4 regions of the Metabacillus litoralis genome follow, and region 3 is predicted to be linked to each of the others. Evidence: riboswitches for the same ligand, from Rfam matches in the RefSeq annotation. Region 3 holds a riboswitch; each other region holds the start of a gene.

Region 1 (5,297 bases), 670 kb from region 3:
AACCAGTTGCTGCGATTGTACAAGCTGCTAAGAGTGTCTTAGAACGCACTCCTCCAGAACTATCAGCCGACATTATCGACCGCGGCGTGATCTTAACAGGTGGCGGAGCCCTTCTAAACGGCCTTGATCAGCTACTAGCAGAAGAATTAAAAGTCCCAGTATTAGTAGCAGAATCACCAATGGATTGTGTTGCAATCGGAACAGGAATTATGCTTGACAACATGGACAAACTTCCACGCAAAAAATTTGGATAAGTAAACTTTTGAGCCTGTGTGTACAGGCTCTTTTTTTGTCTTGTTTATATTGTTAGTTCTATGAGACTTTTTTGCTGGGGTAGGTTAGGTGGAAATATTTATATTGGGATGAACGACAAAACAGGAGCGGTGGAAGATGGTAGTGTCGTTCATCGTGGGTATGAACGACAAAACAGGAGCGGTGGAAGAGAGTAGTGTCGTTCATCGGGGTTATGAACGACAAAACAGGAGCGGTGGAGAGAGTAGTGTCGTTCATTGGGGTTATGAACGACAAAACAGGAGCGGTGGAAGATGGTAGTGTCGTTCATCGTGGGTATGAACGACAAAACAGGAGCGGTGGAAGAGAGTAGTGTCGTTCATTGGGGTGATGAACGACAAAACAGGAGCGGTGGAAGAGAGTAGTGTCGTTCATCGGGGTTATGAACGACAAAACAGGAGCGGTGGAAGAGAGTAGTGTCGTTCATTAAGGTATGAGGACCAATCCAAGAGCGAAAGAAGAGAAAGATGGTCATCATCCGGTAATGAAGACCATCCCAAGAGTAAAAGAAGAGGAAGATGGTTATCATCCCGGCAATGAAGACCATCCCAAGAGCAAAAGAAGAGAAAGATGGTGATCATGCAGAAATGAAGACCATCCCAAGAGCAAAAGAAGAGGAAGATGGTGATCATGCAGAAATGAAGACCATCCCAAGACCAAAACAAGAGGAAAATAGTCATCATGTAGCTAATGAAGACAATCCCAAGAGCAAAAGAAGAGAAAGATGGTTATCATCCCGTTAATGAAGACCAATCCAAGAGTAAAAGAAGAGGAAGATGTTCTTCATCCTGATAATGAAGACCACCCCAGAGTAAAACAAGAGAAGAAATGGTCTTCATTCACGCCATGAAGACCCACTCACAGATCCAAATTAAGCAAACTGGTCTTCATCGCCACATGATTCCTACACCCCCATCCCATAAAACCCCACAAAAAAAGCATGAACCCACCTAAGTGAATCCACGCCCAAATCCCAATCCCTACTCCAACTCCATCCAACTACCAACATGATGCACAGCAAACCCACCAAAACTTGAATAATCCTGATATTGATCTAAAACAAGTCCTAGCTGATTATTCATTTCGGCCTGACCTTCTTCAAAAAACGTTAAAAATCCGTCACTGCTACCAAGATTCATCGTTTCAACTGCGATCGTTACATCTTTATTAAGCAACACAGCCAGATCCATCTCATATTTCACTAATTCAATAATGCCATTCGGACCAACGGCTTTGTCGCGGTAGGCCATAATGGTCACTTCATCTGTATTTTTCAACGCCCATTCGGCTAGGTTTCCTTTTCCGTGCTTGTTACGGAAGTTCATTTCATCAAACCAAAACGGAATGTCAACAGCGAGGCTGATATCTAATGTTGATGCGGTATTAGCTGCAGCTAAAATGGCTCCTTGGTATTTCAGAACAGCAGCACTATAGTTTGTTGTCCATTGCTCTGTTAAGTATGGCTCAATATCAAGGTGAATTCCGGCGAACTTCTCACCAGCAGCTGCCCCGTTCTGGTAATTACCAACCCAATTTAAAAAGTTCAAAAAGGCTTTATTGTTAGCACCCCAATTTGGTGCTCCATCTAACGCGTAAACATCCATACCTAGCTTTGCAGCTTCACTAATAAAAGTGTGATAGTAGGCAACATCAATACTACGGTCAATCTGCAAAAACACATGTGATACTTGCTTTGCTTCTAAAAACTGCAATGTAGCTTCACGGTCATACACAATTTTACTCGTATCCCAGAGCCATGTTGAATAATCTGGAGCACCCTCAGCTTGTGCTTTATGATTCAAAGCTAGACCTCCTAGTTGAGATCCTAATAAAAATAGTAATGTCAGAAGTACAACCTTCATTTTCATCATTTGCCTCTCCTTTTCATAAGCCCCATGGCCCAAAAAAGGAGCCTGGCAGCTTGGCAGCCGTGCAATGTTATACATTGGGTAGGCCCATAGCTTTGCGTCCTTGCTTTTCAACAAGTTTGCCTTTTTCAGATTTTTCTTCAGTATAAGGGCTTGTCCGGTAAAAAGATATAGGAGTGGTTTCCTATCATTATTATTTCCCTAAAATATAACAGGTAATTTCTGAAAAAATGTAATGAGAAAACAGCCAATGTCCTTTATAATAAATGATAGGGAATTCTGTCGAAAAGAATTCATTTGTACGGTAACAACTATGTGACTAAGGTGGGTGTACAGATGTTAAGAGGTTTATATACAGCAACAGCAGGAATGCTTGCACAGCAAAGACGTACTGAAATGCTTTCAAATAATATGGCTAATGCCAATACAGCGGGTTATAAAGCGGATCAAGCAAGTGTCCGCGCATTTCCCGAAATGCTTTTAAATAGATTGGAAAATAAATCAGTACCAACAACAAATGGTTCAAGATTTGGTCAAGTCACACCAATTGGTTCGATTAACACAGGTGCTTATGTCCAAGAACTACAAAGTACTTTTTCACAAGGTGGTCTTAAAGAGACTGGCTTGTACTCGGATGTAGCTCTTTTAGAAGAGATTATTCCCTTAAATGCAGAAACAAATGTAAAAGGTGCTTTGTTTTTTGCGGTTCAAAATCAAGCAGGAGAAGAGCGCTATACTCGTAATGGACATTTCACACGGGATAATAACGGGATCCTTCTTTCTGGTGGGAATCCGGTTTTATCTACAACTGGGCAGCCAATCTCCATTCAGTCTAGTGAATTCCAGGTAACGCCTGATGGAGAAGTGATTGCGGATGGAGAGTTCGTAGCGCAAATTGATGTTCGTTTTGAAGCGGATGTTCGTAACCTTGTAAAAGAAGGTAATGGTTTATATCGCACATTTAATAATGAAGAACTGCCAACAGCCGTAAACAACGAAAACATTCAATATAATCTAAGACAAAATTACTTAGAAACTTCAACAGTAGATGTTGGACGTACGTACACAGATATGATGACAGCTTACCGTTCGTTTGAAGCGAATCAAAAGGTATTGCAAGCTTATGATAAGAGTATGGACAAGGCCGCGAACGAAATCGGCCGCATATAATAGGGGGTACTAGTAAATGCTACGCTCAATGATAACAGCGACGAATACGATGAGTCAGCTTCAAAAGCAGCTTGATCAAATCGGCCACAATATGGCGAATATTGATACACAAAGCTATAAAAGAACAGAAACTTCTTTCTCTGAGCTTGTACGTCAACAATTTAATAACCAGCCAAACGGAGCGGAGGAAATTGCAGAGCAACGTTTCGGCAGGGAATTAGGAATCAGACAGGGAACGGGAGCTATGCTTAACAGCAGCCTTGTTTTTACACAAGGAAACATGAAGCAAACAAGCAGAGAGCTTGATATTGCCTTTACTCTTCCTAATCAATTTTTACAAATTGACGTTAACGGGGAGATTAATTATACAAGAGATGGTGCATTATACTTATCACCAACAAATGATGGAACAAATCAATTATTGCTAACAACTTCTGATGGGAGTCCGGTTCTTGATGAAAATCAAAATCCAATTCGTTTTAATGATGATTTTCAAAAAATCGTTATTTCTAATGATGGAACGATTTCTACCGTTCAAAATGACCAAACAGAAGCACCACAAGAATTTCAACTCGGTGTTGTCCAAGTGGATCGCCCGCAAATGTTAATCCAAAACGGAAACAATCGTTATGGATTAAAAGATTTAGGCGGCATTCCGTTAAATGAAGTGTTAACGTTTCTAGAAGGTGAGCTGCGCGGCGATGTAGCGATGGAGCAAGGGGCACTTGAAATGTCCAATGTTGACTTATCCAAGGAAATGACCGATTTATTAATCTCACAGCGTTCTTATCAGATGAATGCAAAATCGGTTACACTTGGTGACCAAATGCTGGGATTAATAAACGGCGTAAGATAGGAGTTTAGTCTATTGGTAGCTAAAGAAACGACGAAACCGATCAGTCGAGAAGAAGTGAAAAAGGCCAAAAAGTCTAAAAAAGAACAAGAGAATCATGAGGAAAGCCGCCAAAAGGTGAGTGTTCGAGTGCGTTTGCTCCCTATTTGGGCAAGGGTCCTGCTTGTTTTAATTCTTATGGTTGTAAGCACAATCGCTGGACTTATCGTCGGCTACGGAGTCATTGGTAGTGGCGAGCCAAAGGATGCCCTCGAAAAATCGACTTGGCAGCACATCATTGACTTGGTTGAAAAAGAATAAAGGTCGGGATATACTGGTTAAAAGGAAGGTGAAAGCCTTCCTTTTGTCGTACATATACATAGTGACGATTTTCATAAAAAGGAGCTTATACATATGCTAGATAGTAATGAAATCAAGAATATCATTCCACACCGTTACCCATTTTTACTTGTGGACCGCGTGCTCGAGGTTGAAGAAGGAACACGTGCAGTAGGAATCAAAAACGTATCAGCGAACGAAGAGTTTTTTAACGGCCATTTCCCAGATTACCCAGTCATGCCCGGCGTATTAATCGTAGAAGCACTTGCACAAGTTGGCGCTGTAGCTATCTTAAAAAAGGAAGAAAACCGCGGTAGACTAGCCTTTTTTGCTGGGATTGATAATTGCCGTTTTAAAAAGCAAGTTGTACCAGGTGATCAGCTCAGGCTAGAAGTGGAGATTACACGTTTACGTGGTTCACTTGGAAAAGGCAAGGCAATCGCAACAGTTGATGGCGAAGTAGCATGTGAGACAGAAATCATGTTTGCTTTAGGTGAGAAAAAATCAGAAGAGTAAGAAGTCTAAGAGTCAAATGACCAGATAGGTCGTTTGGCTCTTTTTGCATGAGAAAGGTTTTATTCGCAACAAACTTGTCTATATAAAGCATATCGGCCGATCAATTTTTATGAAAAGTCAGAATGAAAATAAACGAGATGGGAAACATAATCAAAGACCGGATTCAAAAGCTAAAAGGTCAAAATAGAAAGGAGCAATCATGATGAGAAAAAAATGGCTACTAACTTTATCAGGTTCATTATTAGCAGCAATGATCGTAACAGGTTGTACTGCAGATGACG
Region 2 (5,297 bases), 2.1 Mb from region 3:
CTTATGAGGTTCAAAAAAATACAGCTGTACCAACCTTTGAAGGGCTGCAAGCACCTAATCACCTACCACACTTCACTCCTCTTCCCCACCAACTAGAGGTGGCTCAAAGAGTCGTTGAAAAAATGAACGGAAAAGCTATTCTAGCTGATGAAGTTGGTTTAGGAAAAACAATTGAAGCAGGATTAATTTTAAAAGAATATATGATTCGTGGACTAGTTAAAAAAGTGCTAATTTTAGTCCCTGCCTCCCTTGTTTCACAATGGGCCCGGGAATTAAATGAAAAGTTTTTTATTCCGGCAGTCGAGCAAAAGAAAAGCTATGTTTGGGAAGCATGTGATGTTGTTGTTTCATCAATTGACACAGCAAAACGTAGTCCCCATCGAGACATTGTTTATGAACAAAACTACGACTTAGTCATTATTGATGAAGCTCACAAGCTAAAAAATAATAAAACGAAAAACTATGAATTTGTTCAGAATCTAAAGAAAAAGTATTGCTTACTTTTAACCGCTACTCCCGTTCAAAACAGGGTTGAAGAGATTTTCAATCTTGTTTCACTGTTAAAACCAGGTCACCTTGGTAACGAAGCATACTTTACAGAGGTGTTCTCCGCTAAGGAGCGTTCTCTGGAGGATCATGAACATTTACGTGAATTAATTAACAAAGTAATGATTCGAAACCGTCGTGGAGACACCGGCATTGACTGGCCAAAACGGAATGTTGAAACAGTTCCGATTGAGTTTTCCGAAACCGAGCAAAACCTTTATGACACGATAACAGCTATAAAATCGTCTTCACAATATGCAGCAAATGCATTTTCGATCATGACACTCCAACGTGAAGCGTGCAGCAGTCGTGAAGCCGTTTATATGACTTTGAAAAAAATGTTGGATTTGCCGGAAGAAGAGGAAGCTGCTCTACCAAATGAGGTTATTAAAGATATTATGATGGCGATAGACGGTGTAACACAAAACTCAAAAGCTCTGAAAGTTGTAGAGTTAATCAAAGAAATTGACGATAAAGTTATTATCTTTACTGAATACCGTGCTACTCAGTTTTATTTACAATGGTTTCTACAACAAAACGGTATCAGCTCTGTTCCCTTCCGCGGAGGTTTTAAGCGAGGCAAAAAAGACTGGATGAAAGAACTATTCAAAAACCGTGTTCAAGTACTAATCGCAACCGAAGCCGGTGGTGAAGGGATTAACCTACAATTCTGTCATAATATTATTAACTATGATTTACCATGGAATCCAATGAGGCTGGAACAACGGATCGGACGTATCCACCGCTTAGGACAAGAACATGACGTAAACATCTACAATATGGCAACAAGAAACACTGTTGAAGAACATATCCTGACTCTTTTATATGACAAAATTAACTTATTTGAAAAAGTCATCGGAGATCTTGATGAAATTTTAACTCGACTAGAAATCAAAAACTTTGACGAGCATATTCAAGACATTATGATCAATTCAAAAAGTGATCGGGAAATGAAGATTAAGATGGAAAATTTAACATCCATTCTTGATTATGCCCAACACTCACAAGAACAACGAAAAGCGGCTAGTGGTGACAAATAAATTTTTCTGAAAGGTGGCGAAAAGCATGCAACAAGAGCAAATTCACAGCTATTTAGAAAGCTTCTTCACAGCCAATTCCTGTGACATCATTGAAAAAGGCCAAGGCTACATGACCGTTCAGCTAACCATTGAAATGGACAAGGAATTAATGAACCGCCCTTTCTACTGGCATTACCTTGAAAAAACTAACGGTGTTCCAAACCCGATGAAGCTCACACTGATCACAGACCAAAATCGTGCTCCAAGTGATCTTAAAGGCGAGGTCATGCACTTCGGTGCCCCCCGCCTTCACCAAATTTTTCGTTCGACAACAAATTTAGGTAGCTATATCCGACTTTTTGAGCAGGTCAAAGAACCAGGTGGAAACATCCCACTACACCCTTGGATTGGTGTTAACATTATAGTTTCCTATCAGTGTGACATGAAAAAAGATCAGCTCTATTCGATTGGATTACATTTGGTAAGTGGGACTTTAGTAGAAAACTTTCAAGAAAAACTTGAGAAATTGGAGCTAACACCGAAGATCCCAGACCTTTGTTTTACCATGACACCGTTAATCAAACCCCAAAGTGGACTTAAACGGATTGAGCAGTTTATTATGCAATCTATTCATGAACAAGATCATTCCTGGGCGGATAAAGCACGCGAAAGATGGAATGAGGATTTGAAGCTTTTGGATCATTTTTATGAAGATATGGATGAGAAGCCCGATTGTTATGAGGTGGAAAAGGAAGCGTTGAGGGAGCTTTATGAACCGCAGATCAATATTTCGGTCCAAAATGGAGGGGTTTTTTATTTGACTCCGCAGGGGATATTTAAATAGTATTACGAAATGACAATCGGTACCGATTGTCATTTTTTGTAAAAAAGTAAATTTTGTTCGACAAAAATTCAATTTTAGACACGACTTCTTATATTAATAATATGTAAACAAAAACCCCTTAACATATTATAACCCCCCCTAAACAGACAACAAATCAGGACTAATTACCCGTTTAATATTACAGTAAAATTAAAAAAACCATCAATTAAAGAAATTTTTCCTTATCGACACCATTCTGCACACTTTCTAAAAATTCCCTTTTATAATAAGAATAGTTAATAAGACAGACATTTTTCAAGGACTTTTGCAACGTTAGGTTAGTCATTCAGTGACAATATAATCAGTTCAAAGGCAAACCTATTGAAAAATAGGGACGCAAAGTCACAGATCTTCAGTATTAAAAACTAAGATGGCTGGGCTGCCTGGAATACAGGAGTATTTTAGGAGGATGAGATAGTTGAATAATGAAACGATACACAATCTTATTAAAGACAGACAGCTTGACCACGAATGGGTTGAATTAATTTTAGAAGCATTGGAAATTGGTATTAGTGTAGAAGAAATTAAAGAATTCTTTATTAAGATGGGAAGTCCTGCTGTTTAACTCATTCTTACATAAAATTTTTTTAGAAAACCGTTCTCCATATCAAACAAATCCCTTCTTTATATGTTATAATAGCATTATTAAAGGAAGGTGACTTGACGTGATTGGCCCACGAATTAAAAAATATAGAACCCAAAAAAACCTATCATTATCCGAACTAGCAGAACGAGCAGGAGTTGCAAAATCATATTTAAGTTCGATTGAGCGCAATCTCCAGTCAAATCCTTCTGTTCAGTTTCTGGAAAAGGTGTCATCTGTACTCGGTGTATCGGTAAATACCCTCCTAAATGAACAAAATGAAACGGATCCCGAAGAACTTGACTTAGAATGGACAAAACTTGTTCAAGATGCGATGAAATCCGGTGTGTCTAAAGAACAGTTTAAGGAATTTTTGGAGTTTAACAAGTGGAGACTTCAGAATGATCCTGATAAATGAGGGCATGGTTGGTGGCTTAGGCTGCTGATTGTGCTTTTTTGTTTTTATGTTGTTTGTTATAGTGAACGAAAAATATATCCTTCTTTTCTATAATTCCATCCTTTCTACAGAATATACTTGTCGAAAATTAGGACTTTTCTTTTAGTAATTAGATATATATAATGTTATTGAGAACAACAAAGTGTATAACGAACTATAACAAGCAGATTTCATCACTCTGTTTGTTCTTTATAAAGAATAAACAGGAGGTGAGAAATAAATGACCCTAAAAACAAGTGATAATCGTCCGTTGGTTTTGGACCATCAGGCGATTCGGTTTGAGACTGCTCAGAGTTGGAATCCTGGAAAAGGTAATACGAACCATCCCGGAACAGGAAATGATGGAGTAAACTGGCCAGGAAATAATCCAAATCCTACTCCAGGAGGGGCTGGAGCACCTGGTAAAGGTGCTGAGAATAGACGTAAGTAATATCAATCTTTTCAGGAGGTCTTCTTCTTTGACCTCCTATTTGGGAAATGAGGAAAAGTTAAAATGTATTACTCACATATAAAAATAGCAGAACACAAACTGGTAGTTTCTAGTTATTCAACTAAAATAGTAAACTTAGTTAAGGAAAATTTTATGGATGAAATTAATGAAGATATTAAACCAAATCTCTCAGTCCATATAGATGATGGATACGGGATTCCATTCAATGGGTATGAAGTATCCATTACCAAAACCAAAGAATACATTTCTTTTAAGCGTTCTGACTACATTATCCGCATAGATAATTTATACAGAAACGCAATGATCTGGGTACATGATGAACTTGCTTTAAAACATGCTTTAATGAATTTGTATAGCTCTTTTATCGTCTATCATAATTGGGGAATCCTACTTCATTCTTCTTGTGTTATTGATAACGACAATGCACATATTTTTTCCGGACATTCTGGTGCGGGGAAATCTACAGCTGCAAGACTTTCTTCACCAAGGGAATTATTATCTGATGAGGCATCTATTATTAAAATTTCCCCTGACAGTGTAACTGTCTTCGATTCCCCTTTTAGAAGTGAATTAAATAGTAAATGCATAAATACATCATTTGAGTTAGGGAGTATTCAACTACTACATCAATCTCTAAAGAATAAAAGAGAACAAATACAAAAATCAAACAGCATGCTACATTTAATGGACAAAGTCTTTTATTGGGATGATTCTCCCAAGGAGACTACTAAAATCTTTCATTTGCTCCATTACCTAGTACACCAAGTACCAATCTATGACCTCCATTTTCAAAAAAACAATACCTTTTGGGAGATGATCTCATAATGACACAGTATATCAAAAAAAGTGATTATGAAGCTGTTCAGCTTGATGATCAGTGGATTATATTAAATACAGACCAATTTACAGTAACAAAATTAAATGATTTGGGTGGATATTGCTGGTCTTTACTTGACTCACCTCAAACTGTTGAAAGGATGACGCAATTGATTGAGGAAAAATATATTTTAGATAATAACTCCCTTTCTTCTAGTATACAAGAATTTCTACAAGAGTTAATAGAATATGGATTGGTCCAACATGCAGTTTAATCAAGATACTGTCGAGTTATTACTAATAACTATAAAAAAATACGGTTGGATAGATCTACCCTCGTATGGTACTAGCATGTACCCTTACATAAAAAAAGGAAACATATGTCGATTTGTTCATTTTGATGAAATGAACGTTAAAAAAGGAGACATTTTACTTTATCATACAAACTCTGGTCAATTAATAGCCCATCGATTACTTTCTGTTCTAAAACAAGATAATAATCAGAAACAATTTGTTTTAAAAGGTGATACAAATCTATGTAC
Region 3 (5,297 bases):
CCGAAATGTAATCGCCAATTCGAATTCCTTGTGAAATCAGATAATTAGCAACCATATTCGATTTCTCGTCTAAAGCCTTAAACGTAATTGTTCGATCTCGACCATCTGAAACAGCTATATGCTCTGGATACATGGTAGCTGTTTCCACAAAAACATTATGTAAGCCTATATTAGTAGGGAAAAATTGGTCTGTATGATTAATTCCTGACCATAAGTTCTCATCCTCTACTGATAGTACCTTCACAGGCTTTTGTTTGACTAATGTTGTCATCTATAAACACATCCTACTTATTTATTTGAAAATAACCTTAGTTTTTAAAATGATCCCTCTGCAAAGTTTTTAGCACCAAAAACCTATAGAGACTTTTTCCCTATAGGCCTAGTGAATAATAAAGAATTTTAAGTACTATACTTTTAAAGTTGATACAGCTTCTTCAAGAGTATCAATTACCTTTTTCATATCCTGTGCCGAATCAACAATTGTATCAAATGAAACCTTCTGGGCCTTGATACTATCTGTTAATGAAATAACTGTATCGCTATTTTGTGTTGTTAAATCTGTAAACTGTTCAAAAGTAGCTGTAATTTGTTGATTTTCTGCAGACATTTGTTCTGTTGCTGCAGATATTTCATCCATTTGAGCAGACACATTGCGCGCAGAATCAAGAATATCAGCAAAAAGAATTCCTGTCTCTTTTACAAGAGACACACCAGCGTTCGCGTATTTGACCCCATCATTAATTGAAATAACAGCTTCTTCTGTTTCTTGTTGTATATAATCTATCAATGATTTAATTTTTTCTGCAGAACCTTTTGATTGTTCAGCTAGCTTTTTCACTTCATCAGCAACAATTGCAAATCCTTTCCCATGCTCCCCTGCTCTTGCTGCTTCAATGGAAGCATTTAAGGATAAAAGACTTGTTTGCTCAGAAATACTTGTAATCAGACCAACAATCGAATGAATTTCATTAGAACGTTCATTAAGATTTCGAATAAGTTTTTCGGAGTTTTGAGACGATTGATTAATCAATCCCATTTGTTTTCCTACTTGATCAACTGAGTCACTCCCTTTCATTGCAAGACTCTCAGTTTCTTTCGATCCTTCACTAACATTAGAAATATTACGAGCCACTGTCTCTACTCCAGCAGACAATTGTTGTAATGAAGAGGAAATCTCATAAGCAGATCCACTTTGAGATTCAAATCTTCCTGACATTTCTGACACGTCAGTAGTAATACGATCCATTTTTTCACTAGTATTACTTACAGAAGTGAACAATGAGTCATAGTTACTTGACGTATTCTTCGAAGCAGATCCAATCGAATTAATTAAACTTCTTATATTATCAACCATCACATTAAAGCTTACTGCTACCCTACCTATCTCATCATTCGACTCTTTTAATCTCACATCGTAATTACCTGCTGTGACAGATTCGATCCCACTAGCAAGCTCACCGATCGGTTTATATAGTTTTCCTAATAAGAAATATTCCAGCACAGCAATAACTAAAACGACAATTAATAGAATAATTCCTACAGTCATTAAGATATTTCTTTGGCTATCGACAAAGCTTTGTGCATTAAAGTCCATTCCGTAATAAGCATAAACCTCACCATTTTCATCCACATATGGTTTGGCAACTGTAATCCAAGTTCCTAAACCATCTGAGTAAATATCAGAAACCACTATTTCCTTTTCAGCCGTAAGCTTCTTTACTAGCTTGACAATATTATCAGGCTGACCATACATATCCCCAACTGTTAAATCCGCTTCCGCTTTAAGTATGTCTAATAATTCTGTTGGTGAAGCAACTAAACTCGTTTCTGAACCATTTTCCAGCTCGGTACCAAAGATATAACCTTGTGCAACTGAAGGTTGGTAATTTGATAATTGATCAAAATGACTGATCAAACGCTGAGCAGCTTCACTACTCTCATCATCTGTTTCCATTACTTCCATTACATCTTTAGGATCAATATCCTGTGACCACGTTTCAACAGTTTGTTCAGCATCTGTTACAAGATTCTGTAACATAAACTTAGAATTAACAAAGTAACTTACCCCCGTTACTAAAATAGCAACTAAAGTAGTCGTGATGATACTAAATAAAATACTTTTTGTTTTTAATGATATATTAGAATACCATTTCTTCATTGTTGTACACTTCCCTTAACTTATTAATCAAATTCTATTGCGAAATAACAAAAAATTGCTACAAGTATTCTATCGGCTATATCATCAAATTGCTTAACTCTTTTAAAAATAATCTTTGTTAAACTTGGTTGGTGCTTTCACTGAAGGAAATCGTTTTTGCTGACAGTCAGGGAGTCTAATACCATTCACTTCAATCAACAAAGTAGAAAAATCAACATAAAGCTATAAAATAGCCTAAAAATAAAAAGCTACTTCAATAAGAAGTAGCCCAAAAGAATCACACAATCCCCGTAGTAATTGAATGAAATGCAACTGGCTGACTTATACTTATGTCTAGTATTTAGTCCCTATAGTTTTGCGTCCTATTTTTTCAAATAGTTTGCCTATATTAAATTAGATATATAGCCCTAAGTAATATATCATACTTTTCTCATAATTGGTATACGGAAATAATAATACTGAATATTCCGATAAATAAACGAAGGTGTCATAAGTATAGATTTTGGGACACCTTCCGGGTTATGGTATAGATGCTGTAGATGAATCTTCTGAAATGATTATGCATTAAAAGTAAAAAGGAGTGAGCATCAAGCTACACTCCATAAAGAGAACATTCAAGAAGATATTGAATTGTGCGTATCCACTTTAAGCTGTTTTGCTAATCAAACCGAGGTAACTAAAGAGATGTTACATTTCAAAGCAAACAGTGTTACATTAAACTATTAAAACATTACTGTCTAATTGAAGATCTACTAATTTACAACCCTTCTTGAATACATGGATGTATCATCGCCGTTAAATATCTCATTTTACGTTACACGGTAAAAATTAACAGACACGGCACTTAGCATAGATTTATTTTCTAGTGTCATAGGTGTAGCTTCATCTACCATAGGGGTAATCGTACTTACAAACAGTGATTTGCACAGCCAAGTGTATTTGTCATGTGAAACCTCAAACTTTGGGCAAGTTCTAGCATAACCAGTAGGTGGAAGTTCTTGTAAGTTTATGATCCCGTTGTTCATTACGTAGATAAGTGCGTTGTCATCTGTCTTTAGTGTATATTTAGCTTCTACTTCCATTATTCCATCTGCCCTAATTAACTGCCAGTCAGCTCCACCTGGAACAACTATTCCTTTTAGGTTTTTTCCTTCGAAAGTTCCTCCTGTTATCGGTGCTATATTCCGAATACCGGTTGAGACTGGGCCAATCTCTAATTCTTTGCTAATCGTCACATACGCATGAAATACAAATTCTAATCCAATCGATGACAAGATGAATCAACTCCTCCTAGTTAACTATTATGAAATAGACCCTCGCTTTTAATAGAGTACAAGCCGTAGCCCTCTTAGTTCATAAGGACCTTACCCGACAGGCAGTCCTGACCCTTTGCCAAGTGCTTGTTATTTTGTTTCGGCTATTTTTTCAACGGTAACGGTAGATATGCTGGATTTCTTGACTCTTTGATTAGTCTCAATAAGTCCAAAACTTATGATAGCTACGAGGAAAGTCGCTATCGCGGATACAATCATGACGAAAGAGAAACCATGGACGTCAGCTAAAGCACCTGAACCCCCTACAATAAAGGAACCAAAGATTTCGCCCACTCCAATAATAATAGCGACTGAAGTTGCAGTTAGATGTGGTGGTACCGTTTCTTGAGGAATGACATTAAAAAAAATAGGCGTTAGAGTTCCCAACATTCCACCGAATAACATTAAGAGGATAATCCCGAAAGTACTGACCGGGAAAAAGTATAAACCAAGTGGAGCTAATACTCCTAAAAGGGCGAAAATAATCAATGTCTTTTTTCTACCAAAATAATCTGAAAACATTGGTATACCAATCGTTGTAAGGATTCCCAAAAGCCCCATTGCAGACATTATCATTCCCATTCTTTCAATAGACATCTGCCCTACCGAAGTCAAAAATAGTGGTACATATGAATAGAAAATCCAAATACCTCCCATACCAAAAATTGCAATAAGCATGCAGAGAACATATTTCTATATTTGAAAATGTCGGTAAAACTTGTTTTTTGCTTTTGCTCAGTTTGGTGGATTTTGTCAGGACTTATTTCATTAGTAAACAGATATACTAGTAATCCTAAAATTAAACTAGGAATACTTATGATGACAAACGCCCAATGCCAATTAAGCATAGAAATAGTCTGAGTCACAAGAATTGGACCAAGAGCAACAGCGATAACAGCGACTCCCGCATTGACGATGCCTGCATTTCGTCCAAAGCGTCCCGGGGAAGATGCAGAAGCGATCATTAACATAGCCAACGGATAAATTGGTCCTTCACATACACCGACCAAGAATCGTATGATTAACAGAGAATGATACGAGTTTGCAAGCCCTGATAATGCAGAAAATACAGCGGTTGCCAGGATAGCTGCAATTAATAATGGCTTTCTTTTTCCAGTTTTGTCAGAAATCATACCAATTATAGGCCCTGAAATAGCAAATCCGATTGTTTGCCACATATTGATTTGTCCAACTTGCCCAGTTGTTAATTCCAAATCTCCCACCATAGCAGGGATTATATAGGACAATGCTGATCTATCTAAAAATAAGAAACCCCATGCAAAAAAGATAAGAATGACTAGTCGATACTCATAGAGACGTGATGAATTTGACAGTTGATTTTTCATCCTCTACCTTCCTTTCTTTTCTAGCTAACTTATTTTAAAAATACACATTTGCTTTTGTTAAAATTTAGGGTCAATCGGAGTTGCCATGTTTGACCGTGCTTCTATTATCTCCGCAGCATCAAATAAAGTATCTTCACGAAAACGTCTCCCTAAAAGTTGGACACCATTCGGTAATCCACTTGTTACAGAGGTAGGTACTGAAATAGCTGGGAATCCTAATACAGGAACAGACACCATTGGCCACTGGGCATTTAATAAGCGTTTACTCGCAGAAACACTTTCTATATCTTCATCTTGGAGAAATGCTTGCTCCGTTGAACTAGGGAAAAGAATGAGTGGATATTCTTCTAAGAACTGCTGCAACTGGGCAATAAGTGTACCTCGACGAGCATATCCTTGTTTGTATTTTTCAAGACTAGGTTTACCCCATAATTCTTCAGAAACTTTATAGACATACTCTAAATTCACATTAGCTGCTTT
Region 4 (5,297 bases), 1.1 Mb from region 3:
TTTTATCCATTTGTTCTTTTCACTCCCTTATCATTAATACGTATGAAAAGATAAGAGGTTTCAGGCTTTGATATGTATTTTTTCTATTTCCCTCAATTTTTTATGATCTACATAAAGTTTGAAGAGCACTACCCTTTAACTTTTTATATGTATTCGTCTTACTTGAAGACCATGCAAAATTGGTATATGATGGATATAAAAACATATACTAAAAGACGATTGGTGAACGTACACCAACCGCCTTTCATTGTTTCAGTTACTCCGCAGTGCAAGTTGCGGTGGCTGAGGCTTGTAGAACATAATACGATTAGCTCACTTCCTTCATCGCCAAATGTCAGGGTGGGCTAGTCGTTTTTATTTCCGCTGTTTCCTGTTGCGGCTATAATCGAAACGACCAGAGCGGCAAATGCAATCATCGTATCCAACTCTTCACGCGTGATGTACAAGGCATCACCCCCGATCTGCCCCGGGAGTAACCACCGCAGCCCAACCCCTGCATAGTAACTTGTTATATTATACCATTTTTAGAAGCTGCTTTTTATCTCACTATTTTCCTATCTACTGCTAAATTATAATTTAAATTTATTGACAACTACCTTTAATTCCTCAGCCATTTGCGCAAGAGCTTGAGCTGATGCATCAATTTCTTCCATCGAAGCCAATTGTTCTTCAGCTGAAGCTGCTACCTCTTCAGAGCTTGCCGCATTAGCTTGGGAGAGTTGAGATATTTCCATAGCTGAATTGGTAATTTCATCAATGCTAGCCGATATTTGTTGAACAGTTGCTGTTACCTGTTCAATTTGTGGTGTCATATTTCTTGTACTAGAAAGGATTTGCGTGAACTTATCAGATGTTTGTTCTGATACTTTTACCCCTTCCTCAACATTCGTGACAACTTCATTCATGATGTTCACTGATTCATCAGTATCTTTTTGGACTAAGGCAATTAACTCTGCAATACTTTTTGTAGACACTTGTGATTGCTCAGCTAATTTTCTTACCTCATCTGCAACAACAGCAAAACCTTTACCATGCTCACCAGCTCTAGCTGCTTCAATCGCTGCATTTAAGGCTAATAAATTTGTTTGTTCAGCAATACCGCTGATCACATCTAATATCGAGCCAATTTCTTTTGATCGTTTTGATAATGAGGTCACTTTTTCGTTTGAACGACTAATAGACTCAGAGATAAACTTCATTTGTGCCAAATTATTTTCAACAAACGTTCCACCTTCCTCGGCTTCTTTTGTTGTTTGTCGTGATAGTTCAGACACATTTGCTGAGCTTTCAGAAATATGTTGAATTCCTTGTAAAACCTCTTGTAATGAAGTTGTGTTGCTTTCTAATTTTGTTGTGGTTTCTTCAGCCCCACTTGAAATCTCCTGAATTGCAGATGAAACAGTTTCTGATGCTCTACTTGATTGTTCCGCACTTGCATTCAATTGCTCTGCTGATGCCGCTACTTGATCAGAGCTTGTATAAATCGAACTAATCATTTCTTTTAAGTTATCTGTCATTTGTTCAAAAGACTCATTTAGATAATAGATTTCATCTCTACTCTTAATCTTTAATTTTTCGACGTTTAAATCTCCAGCTGCTACTTGCTTTGCCATGTTTCCTAATTTTACAACAGGTCGTGATATGAAGATGGAAATAACAACACCACATGCAATAGCAAATAATAGGGCAAAAACACTTAAAATCACTACTTTCACTCTTGCGTTATCTGATGATTCATGTGTTTCCTTATATCGAACATCTAATATTTCTTTTAACCAATTATGCATTGAAAGGGTATCTTCTGTTAGACGAGTGCTTATAGGAACAATTTGCGCTAGTCCCTTATCAATAGCTTTCTCTTTATCAACCAAACTTTCATCCAGAATTTGATTTGCCTTTTCTCTAAACTCAATATTCGAGTTCTCAATTGAATTTAAACGATCAACCGTTTCCTGCAAAGTGGATAATTCTTTCCCTTTTAAAATTGCCGCATTAATACGATCATTTGCTTCATTCATTTTGTCTCGATAGCTATTATCACCATATAGCAAAAATGCACGATAATATCCAGATTGTTGCGCTGAATCGGTTTGAATCGATTGAGTAATTGCACGTATCTCAGTAACAGTTTCAACAATATAATTGTATGATTCATTTGACTGCTTCATATTGGAATATGACACATATGAAGCGATCCCAAAGATCAATGAGACGATTAGGAAGCTTCCTATTAATTTCCGTTTGATTGTTAATTTCATGATGTAAATATCTCCTTTTGTCTGATTTAGTAAAAAACAAAAAAACACCTTTAATCCAAGCATGTACATCTTGGAATTAAACGCGTTATTAGCAAGTGGCAGGATCGCTACCCTTATACCAATATCTCTTCCTTATACAAAACTAAATATTATAAAGTAACAGGGTCGCTATTCTTTCCTAATATTTACTTCATTCTTAAGTTTTTGATTAGCCATTACTAACATCAGCATAATTGCTTAATAACTGCGGTCTCCCTAGTAAAAAACCTTGGCCTAATGGAACGGATAGGCTTTGAGCTATCTGTAAGTCTTCCACTGTTTCTATGCCTTCGAGAATGACAGTATTATTATATCGTCTGCAATAGTCTAATATTAAATAGATAAATGCTTGTTTTTTTTCTGACCGGTGCAAATCTTGGGAAAAATAGCGATCGAGTTTTATATATTCGGGGTCAAGCTCAATAATATCTTGTATATACGCTTTACCCTTTCCTACATCATCAAATGCAATACTAATACCATAATTTCTTAAAATAGCAATTCTCTCTTTTAATTGTGCAAGATCTCTAACAGTCTCAACCTCTGATAATTCAAATGTGATAGTTCGACTGGATAGCAACTTTTCTGTAGCTAGCTTGTTTATAAAATCCAGAAATTCATGATGGAAAATAGTTGATGGAAAAATGTTTAGAAATAGCTTTTCTTTTGATTCATTCGGGCGAAACATTTTAAGAGCTTTGTAAACGGACTGAGTATCTAGTTGATATAATTGATTGTTTATGATTGCTTGTTGAAAAAATAATTCCGGATTAGAAAAATCAGTAGATCTTAGAAGTCCCTCATAACCAATCCTTTTCTTATCCTTTAATGAAAAAATAGGTTGAAAATGATGATAGATGTTTCCTTCGTTGATCGTCACGTAAATCCCCCCTTTGTTAGAAAAAAAGTGAACGAGAAGAATACTCGCTCACTTTACAATAGTAAAATATTCTCCGGCGGCTAGGCTACCATAGTAGATGATCTACCTTAGGTCCTTGGCTTTGCGCCCTTATCTTTCAATAAGTTTGCCTTTATCATTTTGTAGGTCTATTATACCACAACAAATTATTACAATTTCACCAACCGTTCGACAAATAATGACATTTTTCCCATTTACTATATTAACTCTACTTCTTAGTTATTAAAAATAGAAAAAGAGGCTGAACATATCATTCAGCCTCTACCTCAAATTAACCAAATTAACTTTGCGCTACTTCTTCTTTTTCTTTAATCAGATTTCTCATTCGCTCACGATCGCGCTCTATAATTGGCTTTAAATATTTACCTGTATAAGATTGTTCGTTATTCATAATATCCTCTGGTGTACCAAAGCCTACGATCTGACCACCTTTGTCTCCACCTTCAGGACCAAGATCAACAATATAATCGGTACCTTTAATAACATCAAGGTTATGCTCGATGACAAGAACGGTATCACCATTATCCACTAGGCGTTGAAGAACTTTTAAGAGTCTTGCGATATCATCAACATGTAAGCCAGTTGTCGGTTCATCAAGGATGTAGAGTGATTTACCTGTTGAACGTCGGTGCAGTTCTGATGCAAGCTTCACCCTCTGTGCTTCCCCACCGGAAAGTGTCGTTGCGGGTTGACCAAGAGTAATGTAACCAAGGCCTACATCAAAAATCGTTTGCAGCTTTCGTTTAATCTTAGGAATATTTTCGAAAAACGTTACTGCATCTTCGACTGTCATTTCTAAGATATCAGAAATGTTTTTCCCTTTGTAGGTAACTTCCAATGTTTCACGGTTGTATCGTTTCCCATGACAAACTTCACATGGGACATACACATCAGGTAGGAAGTGCATTTCAATTTTAATAATTCCATCTCCACGGCAGGCTTCACAACGTCCACCTTTAACATTGAAGCTGAAGCGGCCTTTTTTATAGCCTCTAACCTTTGCCTCATTTGTTGTTGCAAACACATCACGTATGTCATCAAATACACCTGTATATGTTGCAGGATTGGATCGCGGTGTCCGACCGATCGGTGATTGATCAATATCAATGACCTTTTCAAGTTGTTCAATTCCCTTAATTTCTTTGTGCTCACCTGGCTTCGCCTTAGCATTATGGAGCTTTTGCGCTAGAGATTTATGCAGTACTTCATTGACTAATGTACTCTTACCTGATCCTGAAACACCAGTAACAGCGATAAACATCCCTAGCGGAAATTTCACATTCACATTACGCAGATTATTTTCTTTTGCACCTTTAATTTCAATATATCGGCCATCAGGTTTTTTACGCTCGTATGGTAAAGGAATAAACTTTTTCCCTGATAAATATTGACCTGTTAATGAGTTTTCATCACTCATGACTTCTTCAGGTGTGCCTGCCGAAATAACCTGTCCACCATGAATGCCTGCTCCAGGACCAATATCAATTAAATAATCGGCAGCAATCATTGTATCTTCATCATGTTCAACAACAATTAGTGTATTTCCGATATCACGCATATTTTGTAGTGTCTGAATGAGACGGTCGTTATCACGTTGATGAAGTCCAATTGATGGCTCATCAAGTATGTATAAAACACCTGTTAAACGTGAGCCAATTTGAGTGGCAAGACGAATTCGCTGTGCTTCTCCTCCAGATAGGGTTCCGGCTGCACGATTTAATGTTAAATAATCTAAGCCAACATTATTTAAGAAACCTAACCGCTCGCTAATCTCTTTTAAAATCAAATTCGCAATCGTCATTTCTTTTTCTGTTAGAGATAAATTTTGAAAGAATTTAAGTGAATCCTGAACAGACAGTTTTGTTAGCTCTCCAACATGGTTACCCTGAATTAACACAGCAAGAGATTCCTTTTTCAAACGATGCCCCTTACATGTTGGACAGTTTTGCTGTCCCATGTATTTCTCCATTTGCTCACGGATAAAATCAGAGCTCGTTTCTTTGTAACGTCTTTCTACATTGCGAATAACGCCTTCGAACTGAATATAATTTTCTCGAATTTGTCCGAAATCATTTTCATAA

The links. A riboswitch is a leader RNA that binds a small molecule or an ion and turns the genes downstream of it on or off. The one in region 3 is predicted to bind cyclic di-GMP.
Region 1: linked by a shared signal. The riboswitch ahead of D9842_RS18845 (amidase) and the one ahead of D9842_RS22090 (methyl-accepting chemotaxis protein) in region 3 are both predicted to bind cyclic di-GMP.
Region 2: linked by a shared signal. The riboswitch ahead of D9842_RS12190 (anti-repressor SinI family protein) and the one ahead of D9842_RS22090 (methyl-accepting chemotaxis protein) in region 3 are both predicted to bind cyclic di-GMP.
Region 4: linked by a shared signal. The riboswitch ahead of D9842_RS17000 (EAL domain-containing protein) and the one ahead of D9842_RS22090 (methyl-accepting chemotaxis protein) in region 3 are both predicted to bind cyclic di-GMP.

What each region holds. Positions count from the first base shown of each region.
Region 1 is NZ_CP033043.1:3,846,563-3,851,859, reverse strand. It holds gene D9842_RS18855 (rod shape-determining protein) at 1-254, shown strand, start outside; gene D9842_RS26050 (hypothetical protein) at 449-604, shown strand; gene D9842_RS18850 (hypothetical protein) at 810-1,034, shown strand; gene D9842_RS18845 (amidase) at 1,272-2,162, opposite strand; cyclic di-GMP riboswitch class I at 2,204-2,293, opposite strand; gene D9842_RS18840 (flagellar hook-basal body protein) at 2,496-3,329, shown strand; gene D9842_RS18835 (flagellar hook-basal body protein) at 3,346-4,185, shown strand; gene D9842_RS18830 (DNA-directed RNA polymerase subunit beta) at 4,198-4,482, shown strand; gene fabZ (3-hydroxyacyl-ACP dehydratase FabZ) at 4,576-5,016, shown strand; gene D9842_RS18820 (hypothetical protein) at 5,219-5,297, shown strand, end outside.
Region 2 is NZ_CP033043.1:2,448,673-2,453,969, forward strand. It holds gene D9842_RS12180 (DEAD/DEAH box helicase) at 1-1,586, shown strand, start outside; gene D9842_RS12185 (YqhG family protein) at 1,612-2,409, shown strand; cyclic di-GMP riboswitch class I at 2,750-2,835, shown strand; gene D9842_RS12190 (anti-repressor SinI family protein) at 2,867-3,013, shown strand; gene D9842_RS12195 (helix-turn-helix domain-containing protein) at 3,114-3,449, shown strand; gene D9842_RS12200 (hypothetical protein) at 3,709-3,918, shown strand; gene D9842_RS12205 (hypothetical protein) at 4,072-4,764, shown strand; gene D9842_RS12210 (PqqD family protein) at 4,764-5,030, shown strand; gene D9842_RS12215 (signal peptidase I) at 5,005-5,297, shown strand, end outside.
Region 3 is NZ_CP033043.1:4,513,074-4,518,370, reverse strand. It holds gene D9842_RS22095 (non-ribosomal peptide synthetase) at 1-271, opposite strand, end outside; gene D9842_RS22090 (methyl-accepting chemotaxis protein) at 407-2,158, opposite strand; cyclic di-GMP riboswitch class I at 2,463-2,552, opposite strand; gene D9842_RS22085 (DUF3237 domain-containing protein) at 2,968-3,432, opposite strand; gene D9842_RS22080 (MFS transporter) at 3,562-4,128, opposite strand; gene D9842_RS22075 (MFS transporter) at 4,083-4,817, opposite strand; gene D9842_RS22070 (amidase family protein) at 4,875-5,297, opposite strand, start outside.
Region 4 is NZ_CP033043.1:3,429,836-3,435,132, forward strand. It holds gene D9842_RS16990 (magnetosome magnetite crystal formation protein family) at 1-10, opposite strand, end outside; gene D9842_RS16995 (methyl-accepting chemotaxis protein) at 570-2,258, opposite strand; gene D9842_RS17000 (EAL domain-containing protein) at 2,467-3,177, opposite strand; cyclic di-GMP riboswitch class I at 3,250-3,337, opposite strand; gene uvrA (excinuclease ABC subunit UvrA) at 3,497-5,297, opposite strand, start outside.